DNA from 4 places in the Bradyrhizobium sp. ma5 genome. Region 3 is predicted to be linked to each of the others. Evidence: predicted binding sites of a transcription regulator. Region 3 holds the regulator's gene; each other region holds the start of a gene.
What was found. Region 3 encodes PhoB, which activates phosphate uptake and scavenging genes when phosphate is short. Its sites were predicted from a motif close to TGTCATNNANCTGTCAT; they were not measured.

Region 1: a site for PhoB is predicted at 3,475-3,491, ahead of ACE103_RS00575 (alkaline phosphatase D family protein). Genes of this name have one in related genera too.
Region 2: a site for PhoB is predicted at 1,804-1,820, ahead of ACE103_RS24030 (phospholipase C). Genes of this name have one in related genera too.
Region 4: a site for PhoB is predicted at 2,763-2,779, ahead of ACE103_RS17940 (acetoacetate decarboxylase). Genes of this name have one in related genera too.

What each region holds. Positions count from the first base shown of each region.
Region 1 is NZ_CP170156.1:114,335-119,189, forward strand. It holds gene ACE103_RS00565 (hypothetical protein) at 1-657, shown strand, start outside; gene ACE103_RS00570 (N-acetylmuramoyl-L-alanine amidase) at 684-1,682, opposite strand; gene ACE103_RS00575 (alkaline phosphatase D family protein) at 1,849-3,411, opposite strand; gene ACE103_RS00580 (TAXI family TRAP transporter solute-binding subunit) at 3,756-4,855, opposite strand, start outside.
Region 2 is NZ_CP170156.1:5,157,506-5,162,360, forward strand. It holds gene ACE103_RS24025 (cytochrome-c peroxidase) at 1-49, opposite strand, end outside; gene ACE103_RS24030 (phospholipase C) at 86-1,789, opposite strand; partial or broken gene ACE103_RS24035 (AraC family transcriptional regulator) at 1,971-2,597, opposite strand; gene ACE103_RS24040 (SDR family NAD(P)-dependent oxidoreductase) at 2,599-3,021, shown strand; gene ACE103_RS24045 (YybH family protein) at 3,192-3,572, shown strand; gene ACE103_RS24050 (alpha/beta fold hydrolase) at 3,553-4,437, opposite strand; gene hydA (dihydropyrimidinase) at 4,480-4,855, opposite strand, start outside.
Region 3 is NZ_CP170156.1:788,442-793,296, forward strand. It holds gene pstB (phosphate ABC transporter ATP-binding protein PstB) at 1-750, shown strand, start outside; gene phoU (phosphate signaling complex protein PhoU) at 762-1,478, shown strand; gene phoB (phosphate regulon transcriptional regulator PhoB) at 1,609-2,319, shown strand; gene ACE103_RS03625 (GcrA family cell cycle regulator) at 2,555-3,067, opposite strand; gene ACE103_RS03630 (aspartate aminotransferase family protein) at 3,563-4,768, shown strand; gene argF (ornithine carbamoyltransferase) at 4,768-4,855, shown strand, end outside.
Region 4 is NZ_CP170156.1:3,941,199-3,946,053, reverse strand. It holds gene ACE103_RS17950 (acetyl-CoA C-acyltransferase) at 1-372, shown strand, start outside; gene ACE103_RS17945 (MFS transporter) at 493-1,797, shown strand; gene ACE103_RS17940 (acetoacetate decarboxylase) at 1,815-2,600, opposite strand; gene ACE103_RS17935 (patatin-like phospholipase family protein) at 2,822-3,985, shown strand; gene ACE103_RS17930 (acyl-CoA carboxylase subunit beta) at 4,113-4,855, opposite strand, start outside.

The sequences.
Region 1 (4,855 bases), 670 kb from region 3:
GTCGACCTCGCGACGGTGATCGCGCGCGCCAGGGGTCTGGATGTCGCTGACGCCGCCGTCGCCGGCCGGATCAGCCTCGGCCTGTTCTTTGCCGAGACAAACGGCAGGCAAAATGCCGGAAATGCGCGGTCGAACACCTACAAGGGCAGCCTGCAGACCGGTCCGTCCGAAGATCGCAACGGTCGAAAGAAGTGGGCCGCCATCAAGCCATCGATCGCGGCCCTCGATCCTGCGCTGAGCGGTCGCGACGATGTGGAAGAAGCGCGAATCGGCAATCTCGATCACCGGTTCAATCACTGGACCGCGGTGCGCGATGCGCTGATGAACGCGCACGCGGATATTTTCCCGCAGGTCCCGGCGATCGCAAAGGCCCTGCCCAATCCGATCGATCAGATGAAGCTCTTTGAGCTCATCCAGATCATTCCCAGCCCGACCAGATCAGCGCTGAAATCAGGCGACCTCGTCAATTACAGAATTTCCGAGCCCAGGATCATGGGATATCTGCGGAACAACAGCGTCTTCGCCTTCGGCCGGGTCGACCGGGCAAGGACATCTGCGAGCTTCCGCGAAATCCTCGATGCGATGTGGCTGTTCAGCCCCAAGTTCGAACAGGCGCTGGCCAAATTCGCGGAGATCAAGGCCGGCAAACCGGGCTGAGCCGGGAGGTGCTGATCGCTCGGCCGTCAGAGTGGACCGAGCAGAGCCCATCGCGGCTCGCAGAATTCCTTCACTGCAGAAGCGACGCCGCTGCTGATCGTGTTGCGGCGCTCAGGCGAGTCCATCTTGAGTTCTTCGTCCCGGTTGATGATCGAGCCCGCCTCCAGCAGGACGGCGGGCATCGCGGTCCTGCGCAGCACGATGAGCTTATCGTAGCTGTAGACGCCGGTTTCCTTGTTCAGCAGCGGATGCTGCTCGCGCCCCATGATGGGCAGGCTGTATTGCTCGGCATACTGCAGCCCCTCGGCCTTCATTTCCCTGGCGACCAGTTCGGCGAACAGGAGGCTGGTCTTGAAGTCCGGATTGTTGCGGGAGACGAACACCGAGTAACCGCTGAAGCGATCACTGAAACGGCGTTTCTTTCCCTCGAATTCCCAGTCCTCGAGCATCTTGTTGGGCACGGAATCATGATGGATCGACAGCAGCAGATCCGCGTGCAGGTTGTTGGCGGCGGCGACCCGCTTGAAGAGGCTGGGCCGCGCTTTGCCTTCGGTCAGCAGCAGCCTGGTTGCGGCAAAGCCTTCGGCCTTCAACTTCTCCTCGATCGACCGCGCAAGGCGCAGGTTGAAGGTGAACTCGGCGACGTTGCGCGCGCTGATCGCGCCTTCCGATTCTGCGGTATGTCCGACATCGAGAACGATCCGAAATGTCGCGGGATCGCATTTGGTTGCGGCCGGCTTGGAGACGGTTGGCGGCAGGGCGACCGGCCCAAGGGCGGCAAGCCTTGTGGCGCGTGGTTTTGATGGCGCGTGGTGCCTCGCCAATCTGGCCGGCTTTGCCGATTTCGCACGCTTTGGCGCTTTGGGATGCTTCGATGAGCTCTTGAAGAGATCAGGCAGCCAGCCGGCATCGCCGGCTTCGATAGGCAGCAGCGCAAACGCCGCGATCGCGACGACAAGCAAGCGATGAGGCCGAAGCCCCGCGACGATGCCACCGAGCACGCGAATCAGTTCGCAGCGCCTCATGCTCCGCCCCTCCGGGCCCCCAGCATAACGGCTCTGATATCGGTACCGGAAGAGGCCGGCGACGTCCATCCCCTGTCAAACGCGCCGCTCTTGCCTTGAACACCCTTGCCTTGGGCAAGGGCGTTCAGCACGGGGAGTTAAAGGTTCCGTCGCGGCTGCGACCTGATTACACCGGCTTCGGATCGAGCGTGATCGCCCACAGCTCGGCGTCGACGCGGTCGCGCAGGCTGACCGTCATCTGCCCGCTCTTGCCGTCGATCTTGACGTGACCGAAGAACTGCATGCCGGCCGACGGCGGCAGGTTCTGGTTGGCTTCGCCCGGCGCCTTGACGAACTTCACCTCGGGTCCAAACGTATTGTCGAGCTCGTTCGGACCGAATGTGCCGGCATGCAGCGGGCCGGAGACGAATTCCCAGAACGGATCGAACTCCTGGAACTGGGCCTTGTTCGGGTTGTAGTAGTGCGCAGCCGCATAGTGCACGTCGGCGGTCAGCCACACCGTGTTGGCAATGCCGGCGGTCTTGATGAAGCGCAGGATGTCGGCGATCTCGAGCTCGCGGCCGCGCGCCGGTCCGTCGCCCTGCGCGAAGGCTTCCGAGCCCTTCTTGTTGGCGGCATCGTCATAGACGATCAGCGACAGCGGCATATCGGAGGCGATCACCTTCCAGGTGGCGCGCGAGTTGAGCAGCGCGCGCTTCAGCCAGGCCATCTGATCCGGACCGATGAAATAGGCATCCGGGCCGTAGGTTTCCTGCAGGTTCGGACCGTTGGGGCCGCGATAGCTGCGCTCGTCGAGCATGAACACGTCGAGATGCGGGCCGTAGCTCAGCGTGCGATAGACGCGGCCCGGCTCGACGATGCTCTCGCGCATCGGATACATCTCGTGGAAGGCTTTCGCCGCGCGCGCAGCGAGCACGTTGATGTCGCGCTCCTTGTAGGCCGCCGGCAGCTGCTTCGACAGCGACCAGTTGTTGGTCACCTCGTGATCGTCCCACTGCACGAAGATCGGCACTTCGGCATTGAAGGCGCGCAGATTGCTGTCGAGGAAATTGTATTTATGCGCCGCGCGATACTCGTCGAGCGTCTCGGCGACCTTGGCCTTCTCCGGGATCGTGATGTTCTTCCAGATCTTGCCGTCGGGCTGCTTCTGCTCGGCGGTGATGACGCCGTCGGCATAGATGGTGTCGCCGGAATGCAGGAAGAAATCCGGGGCGTGCTTCTTCATCGCGGCGAAGGTGATCATGCCGCCGTCGTCGGGGTTGATGCCCCAGCCCTGGCCGGCGACGTCGCCGCCCCACACGAAGGAGACGTCGCGGCGGTCGCTCGGCGCGGTGCGGAAGCGGCCGACCACCGGCTCGCCGACAACGTCGACATGGGCGAGGTCGCGGAAGCGGACGCGGTAGAAGATGTCCTGGCCCGACGGCAGGTTCTCCAGCAGCATCTTGGCCGTGAAGTCGCTCTCCGGCAGCGCCGTGATCGGCGGCAGCGCGCGGGCATTCTTGAACGAATCTGTCGTCGCGACCTCGACCATCATCTGCGAAGGACGGTCCGCACGAGCCCATACCACGCCGCCGTCGACGCCGACATCGCCGGACTGCACGCCATGGGTGATCACCGGGCGGTCGGCCGCGCGCGATAGATAGGGCATCGCGATCACGCCGGCGCCGGCCGCAGCAGCGGTCGAGAGAAAGCGGCGGCGGGTCAGATTTCGCGAGAACCGGATCGTCATGGGGAGCCTCCTCAGGTCACAGCGACAATGCGCCGCGGTCGAGCACAGACCTAGAAAAATTCCATGACGGAGAGATTACAGGGGGGATGGAGAGCGGATCGCGCCCTTCGTAAGGTGAGCACATGCGTCAGGCTCCCTCCCCCCTTGTGGGGGAGGGTTGGGGAGAGGGGTAAGCCCCGGGCGGTGACGCCAGAGACGAAATGACACTCGCGCAATCGCAGCGACGTTCTCGGGATCAAACTTGAACGGAGCAAGCGGCACCCCCCTCCCTGACCCTCCCCCACAAGGGGGGAGGGAACGGAGAGAGTTCGTTCGCCGATGGCGTAGTCGTGCAGTATGGAGACCTACGCCGTGCCCGCGGCCCTGAACTGGCTCGCAGTCCGCTGCAGATTCTGCGGCATGCTGAGCAGCAGCGCCTTGCGGTCGGCGACGGCGTTGTGGAACTGCTCGAGCGCGATGTTGAAGGCGGTGAGCGTGCCTTCCTCGATGGCGCCGTGCTCGAAACAGTCCAGCGTGTGGCGCAGGATGTCGTCGGCTTCCGCCTGCAACTGGTCGAGCTCGTCGGTCGAATCGCTCTGCCGCGCGGTCTTCAGCATCTCCAGCAGGCGTTCGCGCTGCGAGGTGTTGGTGTTGCGCTCGTCCTGCTTGAGATAGCCGGCGAACCATGCACCGGCCGAGCCCATCGCCGAGAACGCCATCAGGCTCCACCAGATGTAATCGCTGTAGCGGTCGAGGAAGGTCTTTTCCTCGCCGTCGACGAAGGCCGCCGCGCCGGGATGCACCGGGATGGTGGCGTCCTTGTCGGTATCGGGCGTCTCGATCTTGGCGGCGAGCGGGAAATCGTTCTTGAGCGACTGCCGGATCGCGAACAATTGCCGGGTGAAGGCCGCGACCGTCGCGTCCGACAGGCCCTTTCGCGCCACGATATGGTGCGAGAAGCTGATCGTCTTCACCTCGTCGTCGGGCCGGTCGGCCGAGCCGAGCGAGCCGGCGGGAATTTCCGCGGCCTCATAGGCCGGATGGTTCTGCGCGATCGCTTCGGACGCGTCGATCGGCAGGAAGGTGGGCTCGCCGCCGTCCTTGGTCGACGCCGTGATCGCATCGATCGTGAGCTTGCTGTTGGCCGGACCGACAGCGAGATAGGCGTCGGCCTTCAGGTTCTTGATGGCCTCGACCGCTTCATTGGCCGGGAATTGCACGATCTCGACCTTCATCGGGTCGACGCCGTATTGCGTGAGGATCAGCTTCAGCAGGTTGACGTTGGCCGGGGTGCGGCCGACGACGCCGATCTTGCGGCCGGCAAGCTGTGCGATCTTGGTGATCTTTGCGGCCTTGCGGCCCTTGCCCTTGGCTGCGGGCGGCACCCACATCACCACGACATTCTTGCGCAGGACCGCGACCGCCTGCGCATTCTTCGGCACATCGAGGTCGCCGCGGATGATGG
Region 2 (4,855 bases), 4.4 Mb from region 3:
CAACGGCGCCGGCCATGCAAAGCAGGCCGGCGCCGAGAAGCCACAACATGCGGCCGTTCATATGACGTCCAGTGATCCCAGAGCGTTAGTGGTGGTGATGATCGTCAGACGGGCTGACGATCACCGTGCCGGCCGTCGGATCGAGGAACAGCTTGTTCTGCCGATCGTCGCGGTCGTGATCGTGATCGTGGCCATGATCGAAATCGAACATGTCCGAGATCGATTCGACGCTGTCGTCGAACGAGCCGCCGCCGAGACGCTGGCCGTGCAGCCAGTTGTCCTCGATGAAGCGCACGACGGACGCCTGCGAGATGCGGGTGTGGCTGACGAAGTTCTTCTTGGCGAAGGGCGAGATCACGATGAACGGGGTCCGCGTGCCGGGACCGCAGCGGCCGTTCACCGGCTGGCCGTTGAGGCCTTTCGGCTGCGTCTGCTTGCCGATACCGCGGCCGCACTGGCCGAGACCGTTGACCTGGTCGGCGGTCGGATCATACGAGGCGCTGATCGGCGCAGTGTACTGGTGGTCGTACCAACCGTCGGAGTCGTCATAGGTGATGATGACCGCGGTGTCGCGCCACTCCGGCTGCTTCTGCAGGAAGTTGATCAGCTCGACATTGCCGGCCTGCTCGTCGAGCGGGTCGGAGTTGCCGGGATGACCGTCCTGATAGGCCGGCATCTTGATGTAGGAAACGGCCGGGAGGTTGCCGGCTTTCACCGAAGCGTAGAAGTCCTCGAGATCGTAGGCATGATTGGCCGGATCGAGCGTCTTGCTGCCGGGAACGTAGGTGTGGCCCACAGCGCTCACCGAGCTCGGCCGCGCATGGGTCGGGTTGGCGGTCGACTTGTAGTACTGGAACCAGGCGTGGTGCGGGATGTAATCCACGATGGTGCCGTTGACGTTGCTCGAGAACGTGCTGCGGCCGCAGTTGGTGGTGCCGTTGCTGTTCTTGAGCGTCAGGTCGAAGCCGCCCATGAAGCTGCCCCAGCTGATCTTTTCGGCATTGAGCAGGTCGCCGATGTTCTTGCTGGTCATCAGGACCTGGCTGGTCGTGCTCGAACAGGAATCGTAGGCCGGGTCGGTATCACCGATCAGCGTCAGGCCGCCCTGGCCGTCAGCGATCGACGATGACGTGCCGACGATGTTCTGCGCACCGTTGGTCTGGCCGGACACCACCTCGAGCGCGCCGGGCGTCGACGGACCGAAGGTGTCGGTCCAGTTGTTGTCGCTCATCGCGAAGTTCTGCGCGTAATTCCAGAACGCGGTGACGGTGTTGCCGTCGAAATAACCCATCACCTGCCCGTTGGTGCCGAAGGCGCCGACGCCGCCGGCGGTGCCGCGACCGGTGAATTCCGGAAACAGGTCTTCCTTGCCGTTGTCGACCGCCTGCTGCTCGGGCGTATAGGCGTGGTTCTGCGAACGCGTGTTGGCCTGCGTGCGGTCGAGCCGGAACGGATTGGTCGCGCCCGTGCCGTTGGCCGGATTGGTGTTCGGGTTGTTGGCCAATAGATTGGCGGTGACGAGGTTGTTGACTTTCGGCGTATGCGGCTTGGCCGTGAACGGAATCGAGCCGGTCGGATTGGCCGCATTCGGGTAGGTCGCGAAATAATGATCGAACGAGCGGTTCTCGTTGAAGATCACGACGAGATGCTTGATCGGTGTTGCGGTGTGAATGTCGCGCGGATGACGATGATCGTGGTCTCTATCATCGTCGTGAGCGGCGGCGCTGCACACAACTGCAGCAGCAGCGACCAGACAGACTCCGACCGTTGAAAGGAATTTCGCCTTCACTTCTTGCCCCATTTTTTAAGGATTTATGACGTCGACATGCGACAAGTTATCCATCACCGATGACAGCCCTGTGTAAGTTTCATCACAGCGATCCATCATCGCGCGTTCGATTCACGCGTCGGTTGCAGCGCTCGCGAAGCATGTTGGATTGATCTCTATCTCGATGACGCCGGCACGCGCGTCACGGCTCGATCTGCTCCCGCGCATATTGCGTCGGCGACAATCCGACATGGCGGGTGAAGGCGACGCTGAATGCGCTTGCTGAGCCGTAGCCGACACGTTCGGCGATTTCGGCGATGCCGCTTTCGTTCTGCCGGAGCATGTCCTTGGCCATCGCCATGCGCCAGGCCAGCAGATACTCCATCGGTGCGACGCCGACAGCGCGGCTGAACCGGTCGAAGAATGCCGAGCGCGATAGCGCCGCCTCCTTCGCCAGCTGCGCGACCGTCCAGGCCCGCGTCGGGCTTTCATGCATCCGGCGAATCGCAACAGCGAGACGCTCGTCGGCGAGCCCGCGCACAAGACCCCGCGACGCCGCGGTACCCGCCGTCGAGCGCAACGCCTCGATCAGGAGAACCTCGAGCAGACGGGCCAGGATCACTTCGCGCGCCGGGCGGCGTTCACGGAATTCGTCCCGGACGAACTGCATCAGGGTGGCGAGCCGCGGTTCGCCGCGCACATGCACCAGCTGGGGAAGCAGCGACACCAGCAGGCTCGCGTCCTCCGATCCGAAGCTGCAATGGCCGATCAGCATCCGCAGATCGGTTGGACCGTCCTGGTCGCCGATCCTGAACTCTGCGGTGGCGAGCGTGCTGCCGCAGTTCACGCAATGCAGGGCCGGCATTGTCGTCAACGTCACCTCGAGCGTGACGTTGAGATCGATCCCTTTGATCGCCTCCTACACCGCGACCAAGGTAGCGGTGAACGCATTCACCGAGTCGATGGCGCTGGAGCTGGCGCAGTTCGGCGTGCGCGCGCGCCTGGTGCTGCCGGGCCGCTCGCCTGAGACCCGCTTCGGCGATACTGCACGCGCCCACGCGCAGGGCCTCGACCACGCGGCCTATGCCGAGCTCGTGCAGAGTGTCTTCGCTCGCTTCGGCGACGGAGGGCCTGTCACCCACGCGCAGGACGTGGCCGAGGCGGTGTGGCGCGCGGTGACCGATCCGTCGAGCCCGATGCGGATCCCCGCCGGGGCCGACGCCGTGATCTGGGCCGCGGAGAGCCGAGCGTAGGAATGGAGACCGCTACTCAAGACGAATGCATCAGCTTGGTCACCGAGGCCAATCAGGGCAGCGGTCTCGGGATCACCCAGGATCTCGCCGCATTGCGCCGATTTTCTCCTATCGCAATTCGCCGCTGAGAACAGAGAGCAGACATGCCCGCAAACACGCCACAGACTTGCATGGCCGATTTTACTGCATCGTTGATCGAGAGGGACATCCATTCCGCGCTGACATTTCTCACCGATGACGTCGTGCTGTTCTATAGCAACGGGACGGCAATATGCGGCAGGGACGCTTTCGCCTCCACAATGCAGGCCAATTGGAAGCTGGTCGATGATTACAACTACGCGACCCTGGAATCGATTTGGATCACGCAATCCGACACCTCGGCCGCCGTCATCTACAGCTTCGCATTGACCGGCAGGGTCCGCGGCGAGAACATTGGCGGAGACGGCCGAGGAACCAGAGTGTTTCGCAAAGAGCAATCCGGTTGGCTGATTGCGCACGAGCATTTGAGCACGGGGCAATTGCGCCCCGAGCCTAGCCCTTCATCCCCGTAATCGACGCGCTCACCGCTCTCGGATCACGCTGCGGCCAGCGGCCGCTTTCGACCTGCGACAGGAATTCGCCGACGATCCGGTTGTAATCGTCCGGCTCCTCGATGTTGATGGCGTGGCCGCAGTTCGGCATGACTGCGAGCGCGGCGGACGGGATGCTCTGCTTCATCAGGATGCCCGGCAGCAGGCATGGCCAATCCTCGTCGCCGGTGATGATCAGCGTCGGCACCGTGATGCGCTTCATCTCGTCGACCAGCGTGTAGAGCGATGGGCGCTCCTTCTGGACACCCTGCTGGGTATTGGCCGACCCCACCGCCGAGTGCTCGGCCAGCATGGCCTTGAACTCGGCGTGGCCGCGCGGGTCCTTGTTCTCGTACTGCACGCGCGTCGGTCCGTAGGCGTAGCGCTCGGCGAACGCCGGCATGCCCTCCTTGCGGATCGTGGCCGCGATCACGTCGGCTTCGGCGCGAAACGTCTCGCGCTTGTCGAGCTCGGCGCCATAGCCGCAGCCGCCTACGCACAACGACAATGCGCGCGCCGGATGCCTGATGCCGAAATGCAGCGTTGCAAAACCGCCCATCGAGAGACCGATGATATGCGCCTTCGGCGCGCCGATATGATCGAGCACGGCCAGGATGTCGTCGGCGGCGCGCGCCTGCGAATAGGAGGAGACCTGCTCGGGCACGTCGGACGGCGGAAAGCCGCGCGCATTGTAGGCGATGGTGCGGAAACGCTTGCCGAAATGCCGCATCTGCGGCTCGTAGCTGCGCAGGTCGCCGGCGAATTCATGGACCAGGATCACCGGATGGCCGGATCCGGTCTCCTCGAAATAGAGCCGCACGCCGTCATCTGTCGTCGCGTAGGGCATGGTGGTCTCCTGCCTTCTGGTTCGCGGGTAATGTCCTTCGTATCACGGAATGGTTGCGGCGGACGGCGACTTGGCGCGCGGCAGATATGTGCCGTGCTCCTTGCTGCCGACCAGCGTGCCGTCGTCGACGACCACCTTGCCGCGCACCATGGTCATCACCGGCCAGCCCGTGACTTCGAGCCCTTCATAAGGCGTGTAGTCCGAGCCGTCATGGATCAGCTCGTGGCGGATCGTCACCTTGCGCTTCGGGTCCCACAGCGCGATGTCGGCATCCGAGCCGACCGCGATCGTACCCTTGCGCGGATAGAGGCCGTAGATCTTGGCGTGGTTGGTGGCGCTGAAGGCGACGAAGCTGTTGAGGTCGATGCGCCCCTTCACCACGCCTTCGGAGAACAGGATCGGCAGCCGCGTCGCCACC
Region 3 (4,855 bases):
CCGAAAGTCACGGTGCGCAACCTCAACTTCTATTACGGCGAGCACCACGCGCTGAAGAACATCAACCTGACGCTCGGCACCAACCGCGTCACGGCGTTCATCGGCCCGTCGGGCTGCGGCAAGTCGACCCTGCTGCGGATCTTCAACCGGATGTACGACCTTTATCCGGGCCAGCGCGCGGTCGGCCAGCTGATGCTGGACCAGACCAACATTCTCGATCCCAAGCTCGACCTCAATTTGCTGCGCGCGCGGGTCGGTATGGTGTTCCAGAAGCCGACGCCGTTCCCGATGACGATCTACGAGAACATCGCCTTCGGCATCCGCCTCTACGAGAAGATCTCGAAGTCCGAGATGGACGATCGGGTCGAGAAGGCGCTGCGCGGCGGCGCGCTGTGGAACGAGGTCAAGGACAAGCTGAACGCCTCCGGCCTGTCGCTCTCCGGCGGCCAGCAGCAGCGCCTGTGCATCGCGCGCACCGTGGCGGTGCGGCCCGAGGTGATCCTGTTCGACGAGCCGTGCTCGGCGCTCGATCCGATCTCGACCGCCAAGGTCGAGGAGCTGATCCAGGAACTCTCAGAGGACTACACGATCGCGATCGTTACCCACAACATGCAGCAGGCGGCGCGCGTCTCCGACAAGACCGCCTTCATGTATCTCGGCGAGCTGATCGAGTTCGACGACACCAACAAGATATTCACCTCGCCGAGCGATCGACGGACTCAGGATTACATCACCGGCCGGTTCGGCTGAGGAGATACAAGATGGCTTCTGAACATACCGCCAAGGCATTCGACAGCGACCTGCAGGAGTTGACTCGCCTGGTCGCCGAGATGGGCGGCCTCGTCGAGCGGATGATCACCGAGTCGGTCGACGCGCTGATCCGTCGCGACGTCGCGCTCGGCAAGCGCGTGGTCGCCGCCGACATCGAGATCGACAATCTGCAGCGCGTCATCGAAGAGCGCGCGGTGCTGACGATCGCCCGCCGCCAGCCGATGGCGATCGACCTGCGCGAAATCGTCAGCGCGATGCGCGTCGCCACCGACCTCGAGCGGATCGGCGACCTCGCCAAGAACATGGGCAAGCGCGTCGCGGCGCTGGAGAGCGATTTCCAGCCGCTGAAGCTGATCCGCGGCCTGGAGCACATGACCGACCTCGTGCTGTCGCAGGTCAAGTCGGTGCTCGACGCCTATGCCGCGCACGATCTGCCGGCGGCGATGAACGTCTGGAAGGGTGACGAGGAGGTCGATGCGATCTGCACCTCGCTGTTCCGCGAGCTCTTGACCTACATGATGGAGGATCCGCGCAACATCTCGTTCTGTATCCATCTGATGTTCTGCGCCAAGAACATCGAGCGGATCGGCGATCACGCCACCAACATCGCCGAGACGGTGTTCTACATGATCGAGGGCCAGCAGATCACCGACAAGCGCCCGAAGGGCGACATGACCAACTTTGCCACCACGGTGCCGGGTACCTAGGACATGATCCGCAGGCGCGGAGCCGGATTGTCTTCACGACAAGTCGTTTCCGCGGGGGTTGTGCTCAGGAAAGTAAGCGTTTCGGTTTGCGTCTGGGCAACGGATCATCACAGAGAGAGAACTTAAACCGATGAGCGCACGCATTCTGGTAGTCGAAGACGAGGAAGCGCTGACGACATTGTTGCGCTACAACCTCGATGCGGAAGGCTACGATGTCGAAACGGTGGGGCGCGGCGACGATGCCGATACCCGCCTGAAGGAGCGCGTTCCCGACCTCGTGGTGCTGGACTGGATGCTGCCGGGCCTGTCCGGCATCGAGCTGTGCCGCCGCCTGCGGGCGCGGCCCGAGACCAAGCAGCTTCCGATCATCATGCTGACCGCGCGCGGCGAGGAGAGCGAGCGCGTGCGCGGGCTTGCCACCGGCGCCGACGACTACATCGTCAAGCCGTTCTCGGTGCCGGAACTGCTGGCGCGGGTGAAGGGCCTGCTGCGTCGTGCGAGCCCGGAGCGGCTTGCGACCGTGCTGACCTATGGCGACATCGAGCTCGACCGCGAGAAGCGCCGCGTGGCGCGCTCGGGACGTCCGATCGATCTCGGTCCGACCGAGTATCGGCTGCTCGAATTCTTCCTCGAACATCCCGGCCGCGTGTTCAGCCGCGAGCAGCTGCTCGACAGCGTCTGGGGCCGCGACATCTATATCGATGAGCGTACCGTCGACGTGCATATCGGCCGCCTGCGCAAGCTGCTCAATCCGGGCCGCGAGCAGGATCCGATCCGCACCGTGCGCGGCGCCGGCTACGCGCTCGACGATCGCTTCGCGAAGGCCGAGCCGCAGCCGTAGGCTGGCAGGCGATCGCAAACCACAACACGGCGTCGTCCCGGCGAAAGCCGGGACCCATAACCACGATGGGTGTTGTTAGAAAGCCGTCTGGTCGCTTGCCGATTGCGTCGGCCGCGGCGTATGGGTCCCGGCTTTCGCCGGGACGACGCGGTGGATGTATCCGGGCTACGAGCCACAAAAAAATCCCCGCTTTCGCGGGGATTTGTTTTTGCAGTCCAGGCAGTTTCCCGAGTGCTTACTTGATCTGTGGCTTCGCCGACGGCCGGCGGCGATCGCCGGCCGGCTGATAGGCGACGCGCGAGTGGTGCGCGCAATAGGGCAGGCCGCCGAGCGCCTTGCCGCCGCAGAAGAAGAATTCCGGGCTCGAGGGATCGCCGACCGGCCAATGGCATGTGGCCTCGTTGAGCTCGAGCAGCGACAGCCGCTGGCTCATCGGCACCACGTTGTCGAAGGAGATCGGATCCGGCTCCATCTCGACCTCGAAGGCATGCGCAAGGGCGGTGTTGCCGCGCGAGACCGGGCGCGCCACCCGCATCATGTGCTGGGCGGGGCGGGCCTTGCGCTGCCGCGGCGCAGCCGTGGAGGGAGCCTTGGCGCGGCCGGAGAGTCCGAGCCGATGCACTTTGCCGATCACGGCGTTTCGCGTCACATTGCCAAGTTCCGCCGCGATCTGGCTGGCCGAGAGGCCGGATTCCCAGAGCTTCTTCAGCTGCTCGACGCGATCGTCGGACCATGTCAATACAGTCATCACATTCTTCCTTTCGCATGGCGCCGGCCACTCATCGGAGCGGCGCTGCGAGCCAATCTGGACAAATATCCCTGCGGCCAGAATCCCTTAGCCCTCGCCGGGCACGGTGTTGCGCCCGAACGTTTACGCGAGAACGAAGGCTACTTAGAGGGTCCAGTACTGCCGCACGAGATGTCGTACCCGACAGGCCAAACGCTACAATATGGCGTGACTCTGGCGCAAGAGTCCGCGGCCGTGCGTCCACATGTTCCCACAAAGTTAAGCATTGCTATGAGGCTTTTCCACCGCACCGGAATGCTCCGGATTGCGCTGGTTTCGCATTGCAGGAAGGCCGGCAAAGGCCGGCTCCTGGCGATTGACACTGACCGGCCGCCGCATAGAATGACCCACACGTGCCGCCCGCAAAGGCGGCCGTTTTGTTTTCCGAAGCTGGCGGTTGCTGCGTTGGCGTCAAGGCGCGCAGCAATTGACGGCTTTAAAACGGCAGTGAACGCCATGACCAACGCCTCGTCGCATCTGCTCCCCGTCTTCGCCCGGGTCGATCTCGGCTTCGAGCGCGGCGAGGGCGCCTGGCTGATCGCAACCAACGGCGACCGCTATCTCGATTTCACCTCGGGTGTCGCGGTGAACGCGCTCGGACATGCGCATCCGCATCTGGTCAAGGCGCTGCAGGAGCAGGCGACCAAGCTCTGGCACATGTCGAACCTGTTCAAGAGCCCGGACGGCGAGGTGCTGGCCGCGCGGCTGTGCGAGCAGAGCTTTGCCGACTTGGTGTTCTTCTGCAATTCCGGCGCGGAAGCGATGGAGGGCGTGATCAAGCTGGTCCGCCACTATCACTTCTCCAAGGGCCATCCCGAGCGCTACCGCATCATCACCTTCGAAGGCGCCTTCCACGGCCGCACGCTGGGCACGCTGGCTGCGACCGGCTCGGCGAAATATCTCGAAGGCTTCGGCCCGCCGATGGACGGCTTCGACCAGGTGCCGCACGGCGACATCGAGGCGGTGAAGAAGGCGATCGGTCCCCACACCGCCGGCATCCTGATCGAGCCGGTGCAGGGCGAGGGCGGCGTGCGCTCGGCGCCGCAGGCGTTCTTCAAGGCGCTGCGCGCGCTGTGCGACGAGCACGGCCTGCTGCTCGCCTTCGACGAGGTGCAGACCGGCATGGGCCGCACCGGCGAGCTGTTCGCCTACAAGCGCACCGGTGTCACGCCGGACGTGATGTCGCTGGCCAAGGCGCTCGGCGGCGGTTTCCCGATCGGCGCGGTGCTGGCGACCGCGCAGGCTGCGGCCGGCATGGCGCCGGGCTCGCACGGCTCGACCTTCGGCGGCAATCCGCTCGCGGTCGCCGCCGCCAATGCCGTGCTTGACGTCATGCTCAAGCCCGGCTTCTTCGAGCACGTGCAGAAGATGTCGCTGCTGCTCAAACAGAAGCTCGCGTCCGCGGTCGACCGCTATCCCGGCGTGCTGTCGGAGGTGCGCGGCGAGGGCCTGTTGATCGGCGTCAAGGCGGTGGTGCCGTCGGGCGATCTGATCGCCGCGCTGCGCAATGAGAAGCTGCTCACCGTCGGCGCCGGCGACAATGTCGTGCGCTTCCTCGCGCCCCTGATCGTCACCGAGGCCGAGATCGACCAGTCGATCGCCTCGCTCGAGCGCGCCTGCGCGACACTATCGGCAGCACAGCCGAAGAAGGCGGCCGGATAATGAGCAAGCCGGTCCGTCACTTCCTCGATATCAACGAGCTGCCGCTCGGCGAGCTGCGCAACATGCTCACTGCCGGAGCCGCCATGA
Region 4 (4,855 bases), 3.2 Mb from region 3:
CTGGCCGAGATCAAGGGCCACGCCACCCACAGCCAGGAGCCGCAATGGTTCACCACCGCGCCGATCCCGGCGATCCGCAAGCTACTGGACAAGGTCGGCTGGAGCGTCGGCGATGTCGACCTGTTCGAGATCAACGAGGCGTTTGCGGTGGTCGCGATGGCGGCGCAGCGCGATCTCGGCATTCCCCGTGACCGGCTGAACATCAACGGCGGCGCCTGTGCGCTCGGCCATCCGATCGGCGCCACCGGCGCGCGGCTGATCGTGACCTTGCTGCACGCCCTGGAGGCGCAGAACCTCAAGCGCGGCGTCGCGGCCCTGTGCATCGGCGGCGGCGAAGCCACCGCGATCGCCGTCGAGCGGGTCACGCACTAGTCTAAAACGGCCCCACGTCCGAGTCCGAAAACGAGGGAACTTTGGCATTTTAGCCATAACTCCCTCGTGGCATATTGTGCATCACGAATAGAACCCTCATCGCATTTCATCCGGGGCCCAATGATCTCGAACTGGCTTGCTTCCGCCCTCGCCCGCCGCAACATCCATTACGGCTGGGTGATGGTCGCCGTGACCTTCCTGGCTGCGCTGATCTCGGCCGGTACCGTCGGCGCCCCCGGCGTCTTCATTGTGCCGCTGCAGAAGGAATTCGGCTGGTCCACCGCCGAGATCTCCTCGGCGCTGTCGATCCGCTTCATCCTGTTCGGGCTGATGGCGCCGTTCGCTGCCGCGCTGATGAACCGCTACGGCCTGCGTAACGTGACGCTGGCGGCGCAATTGATCGTGGTGTCGGGCCTGCTGGCCTCGCTCGCCATGACGCAGGTCTGGCAGCTCGTCCTGCTGTGGGGCGTCGTGATCGGGATCGGCACCGGCATGACCGCGCTGGTGCTCGGCGCGACCATCGCGACGCGCTGGTTCGTTGCGCGACGCGGCCTGGTGATCGGCATGCTCACTGCGAGCGTCGCGACCGGACAGCTCGCCTTCCTGCCGCTGCTCGCGACCATCACCGAGCGTTACGGCTGGCGTGTCGCGCTTGGCCTCGTCTGCGTCATGCTCGGCGTCGCGGCCTTTGCCGTGCTGATGGTGATGCGCGACCGGCCGAGCGACGTCGGCCTGCGCCCGTTCGGCGATGAGGGCACCGCGCCGCTCCCCGTGCCGCCGCTGGCAACTGCGCCGATCATGGCGGCCGCACTCGGCACGCTGCGCGATTCCTCGAAATCGTCGGTGTTCTGGATCCTGTTCGCGACCTTCTTCGTTTGCGGCGCCTCGACCAACGGCCTCGTCCAGGTGCATTTGATCCCGATGTGCCTCGACTACGGCATCCCGCAGGTGCAGGCGGCGAGCCTGCTCGCCGCGATGGGCATCTTCGATTTCTTCGGCACCATCATCTCGGGCTGGCTGTCGGACCGCTTCGACAATCGCAAGCTGCTGTTCTGGTATTACGGCCTGCGCGGCCTGTCGCTGCTGTACCTGCCGTATTCCGACTTCACCTTCTACGGCCTGTCGCTGTTTGCGATGTTCTACGGCCTCGACTGGATCGCAACCGTGCCGCCGACGGTGCGCCTGACCGCGCAGCGCTTCGGCGCCGAGCGCGCCAATCTGGTGTTCGGCTGGATCTTCGCCGGCCACCAGCTCGGCGCCGGTGCCGCGGCGTTCGGCGCCGGACTGTCGCGCACGCTCTATGCGAGCTATCTCCCGGCGTTCTTCATCGCCGGCGCGCTCTGCGTGATCGCCGCGCTGAGTGTGCTGGCGATCTCGCGGCCGCAGCCCAAGGTCGCGCCGGAAGCGAACCCGGCCGCGGCCTGATCGAACCTCGCCGCGTGCTACTCCGCGGCGAGACCGGTCGGTGCCGCCGCGTCCGCGGCTTCCTTGTTGTAGTCGTGCACGACGCGGCCGAACGGCAGCGTCAGGTCGGCGATGTAATGATGCGCGCCGACGACGCGCTTGACCGGGAAATCCGCGACCGGTGCGTTGACGTGCGGCACCAGATGCAGCCGGCCCGGCCCGATCCACGATCCCTTGACGACGATGTCGGTCAGGTTGATCGCAACCAGCTGGCAGATCTCGAGATGACCGTCGACGCCGGGGATCATCTTCAGATTGACTTGCGTCTTCGACAGCGTTGCGCGGGTGACCTCGCCATTGCCCGCCATGCTCTCGTGCTTGTAGCCCATCGTGCCCATCGCGACGAGCTGGCCGGCATATTCCAGCGTGCCAGTCAGGGTGTCCTTGACGATCTCGAGCTTGGGATGGGCGTATTTCTTCGGGAAGCCCCAGATCTCGCGACCGGCCGCGATCGGCGGATCATCGTCGAGATACATCTGGCAGACGAAGTTGACTTCCTCGCCATGCAGCCGCGCGGGGATCACGAGGCCAGACTCGGTATAGCTGCCGAACCCGGAGCTGTCGGGCATCTTGATCCATTCGTAATGCACGATCGCCTGCTCGATCGGCTCCAGCGGCTCAGGCAGGCCGGCGCGGATCAATTCCGGATCGGTCTCATAGGTAATGACGAGGAATTCGCGATCGATGAAGCGGTACGGTCCGGCGGGATAGCTCGGACCGGCAGCCGGCATGGACGGAAGCTTGAGCAGATCTTCCCTGCGCATCGCGATAACCCCCTGTTCGGAAATATTGCGCGGAGGCTAGCGGCCGAGATTGACAGCGATATGAGGGATTTCCGTCACCGGCATGACCCGCCTCCTGCGGTGGAGGCCAATGCTAACCATGCAGGCAGCCATGCCGGACGCGCCGTGAGCTGGCGCTGCATTTGTCATCACGGCGTCATCGGCACCCTGAATTCTCGCCGCAATTTTTTGGAGTGTCTGATATGGACGCGCGGTCCCCTCATGTCGACGATATCGAGCACGCGACGCCCGGCTGGCGTCCCGAAGGATGCGACCGCGTGGCGCTGGTTCTGCAGGGCGGCGGCGCGCTCGGCGCCTATCAGGCCGGCGTCTATCAGGCGCTGCACGAATCCGATATCGAGCCCGACTGGGTCTGCGGCGTCTCGATCGGCGCGATCAACTCCGCGATCATCGCCGGCAATCCGCCCGAGAAGCGGCTGGAGCGGTTGCACACATTCTGGGATCGCATCACCTCCCGCAAGATCTGGCACTACACGCCGGACGGCGACATCTTCCGCAAGGCGCGCAATTTCACGAGCTCATGGCTGACGACGACGCTCGGACAGCCCGGCTTTTTCACCCCGCATCAGAGCAATCCATGGCTCAGCCCGGCCGGCGCGCGCACCGCCACGAGCTATTACGACACCACGCCCTTGCGTGAATCGCTGCTCGAGCTGGTCGATTTCGACCGAATCAATTCCAAGAAGATGCGCTTTGCGGTCGGCGCCGTGAACGTGCTCTCCGGCAACTTCATCTATTTCGACAATGCCCATGACGAGATCATCCCCGAGCACATCATGGCGAGCGGCGCACTGCCGCCGGCGCTGCCGATGGTGAAGGTCGGCACCGACCACTTCTGGGACGGCGGCATCGTCTCCAACACGCCGCTGCAGCATCTGCTTGATCAGGAAGACAATGCCAACTCGCTGGTGTTCCAGGTCGACCTGTTCTCGGCACGCGGCACGCTGCCGCGCGACATCCAGGATGTGATGGCCCGCCACAAGGACATCATGTATTCATCGCGCACCCGCTACAACACCGACGTCTACCGCAAGACCTACAATCTGCGCACCGCCCTGCACAACGCGCTGGAAAAAATCCCCGACGACCAGCTCTCGGACGAGGAGCGCCAGCTCAAGAAGGCGAACAGCCGGCTGCCCGGGATCACGCTGCTGCAATTGATCTATCAGCAGAAGGCCTATGAGGGCGACGCCAAGGACCACGAATTCTCCGGCACCTCGATGCGCGAGCATTGGGCGAGCGGACACGAGGACACCAAGCGCTCGCTGAAGCGCCGCGACTGGATCAAGATGCCCGAGAACGGCATGGGCATCGTGATCCACGACGTGCATCGGGAGGCGGAGTAGATAAGGTCGTCATTGCCGGGCTTGACCCGGCAATCCATCCGCTTCGAACGAGTCACTCGTCCGCGGTTGCGGACGATGGATGCGCGGGTCAAGCCCGCGCATGACGAACCGAGTTTGCGGACAGCCCTTACGGCCGCGTCGACATGTTGCTCGGCGGGCCGACCTTGCGGATCGGCTCGGCCAGACGCGCGAACTCGCAAAGCAGCGAGCGCGTCTTGCGCGGATCGATCACCTCCTCGACCCAGAACTTCTCGGCCGAGCGGAACGGCGAGCGCAGCTTGTTGAGGCGATCCTCGATCTCGCGCAGCTTGGCGGCGGGATCGGCGGCGGCGTCGATCTCGGCGCGATAGGCCGCCTCGATGCCGCCCTCGAGCGGCAGCGAGCCCCAATAGGCCGACGGCCAGGCGTAGCGCATCGAGAACCGGTTGGCCGGCTGATGCACCACGCCGGCGACGCCGAAGGCATTGCGGATGATGATGGTGCACCAGGGCACCGTGCTCTGGTTGACCGCCGCCATCGCGCGCACGCCGTGGCGGATGGTCGCCGACTTCTCCGCCTCGAGCCCGATCATGAAGCCGGGGCAATCCATCAGATAGACCACCGGCAGATGGAAGGTCTCGGCGAAGTCGACCCAGCGCACCACCTTCGCGCAGGCATCCGCCGTCCACGAGCCGCCATAGTGGAAGGGATCGCTGGCGAGCAGCAGCACCGCCCTGCCCTCGATCCGCGCCAGACCGGTGATCACGGGCCGGCCGAAATTGGCGGCGACCTCAAAGAACGAGCCCTTGTCGACCACCGCATCGATGATCGGCCGCATCTTGTAGACCTGCTTGCGGTTGCGCGGCACGGCCTTCAGCAGCGACTCCTCGG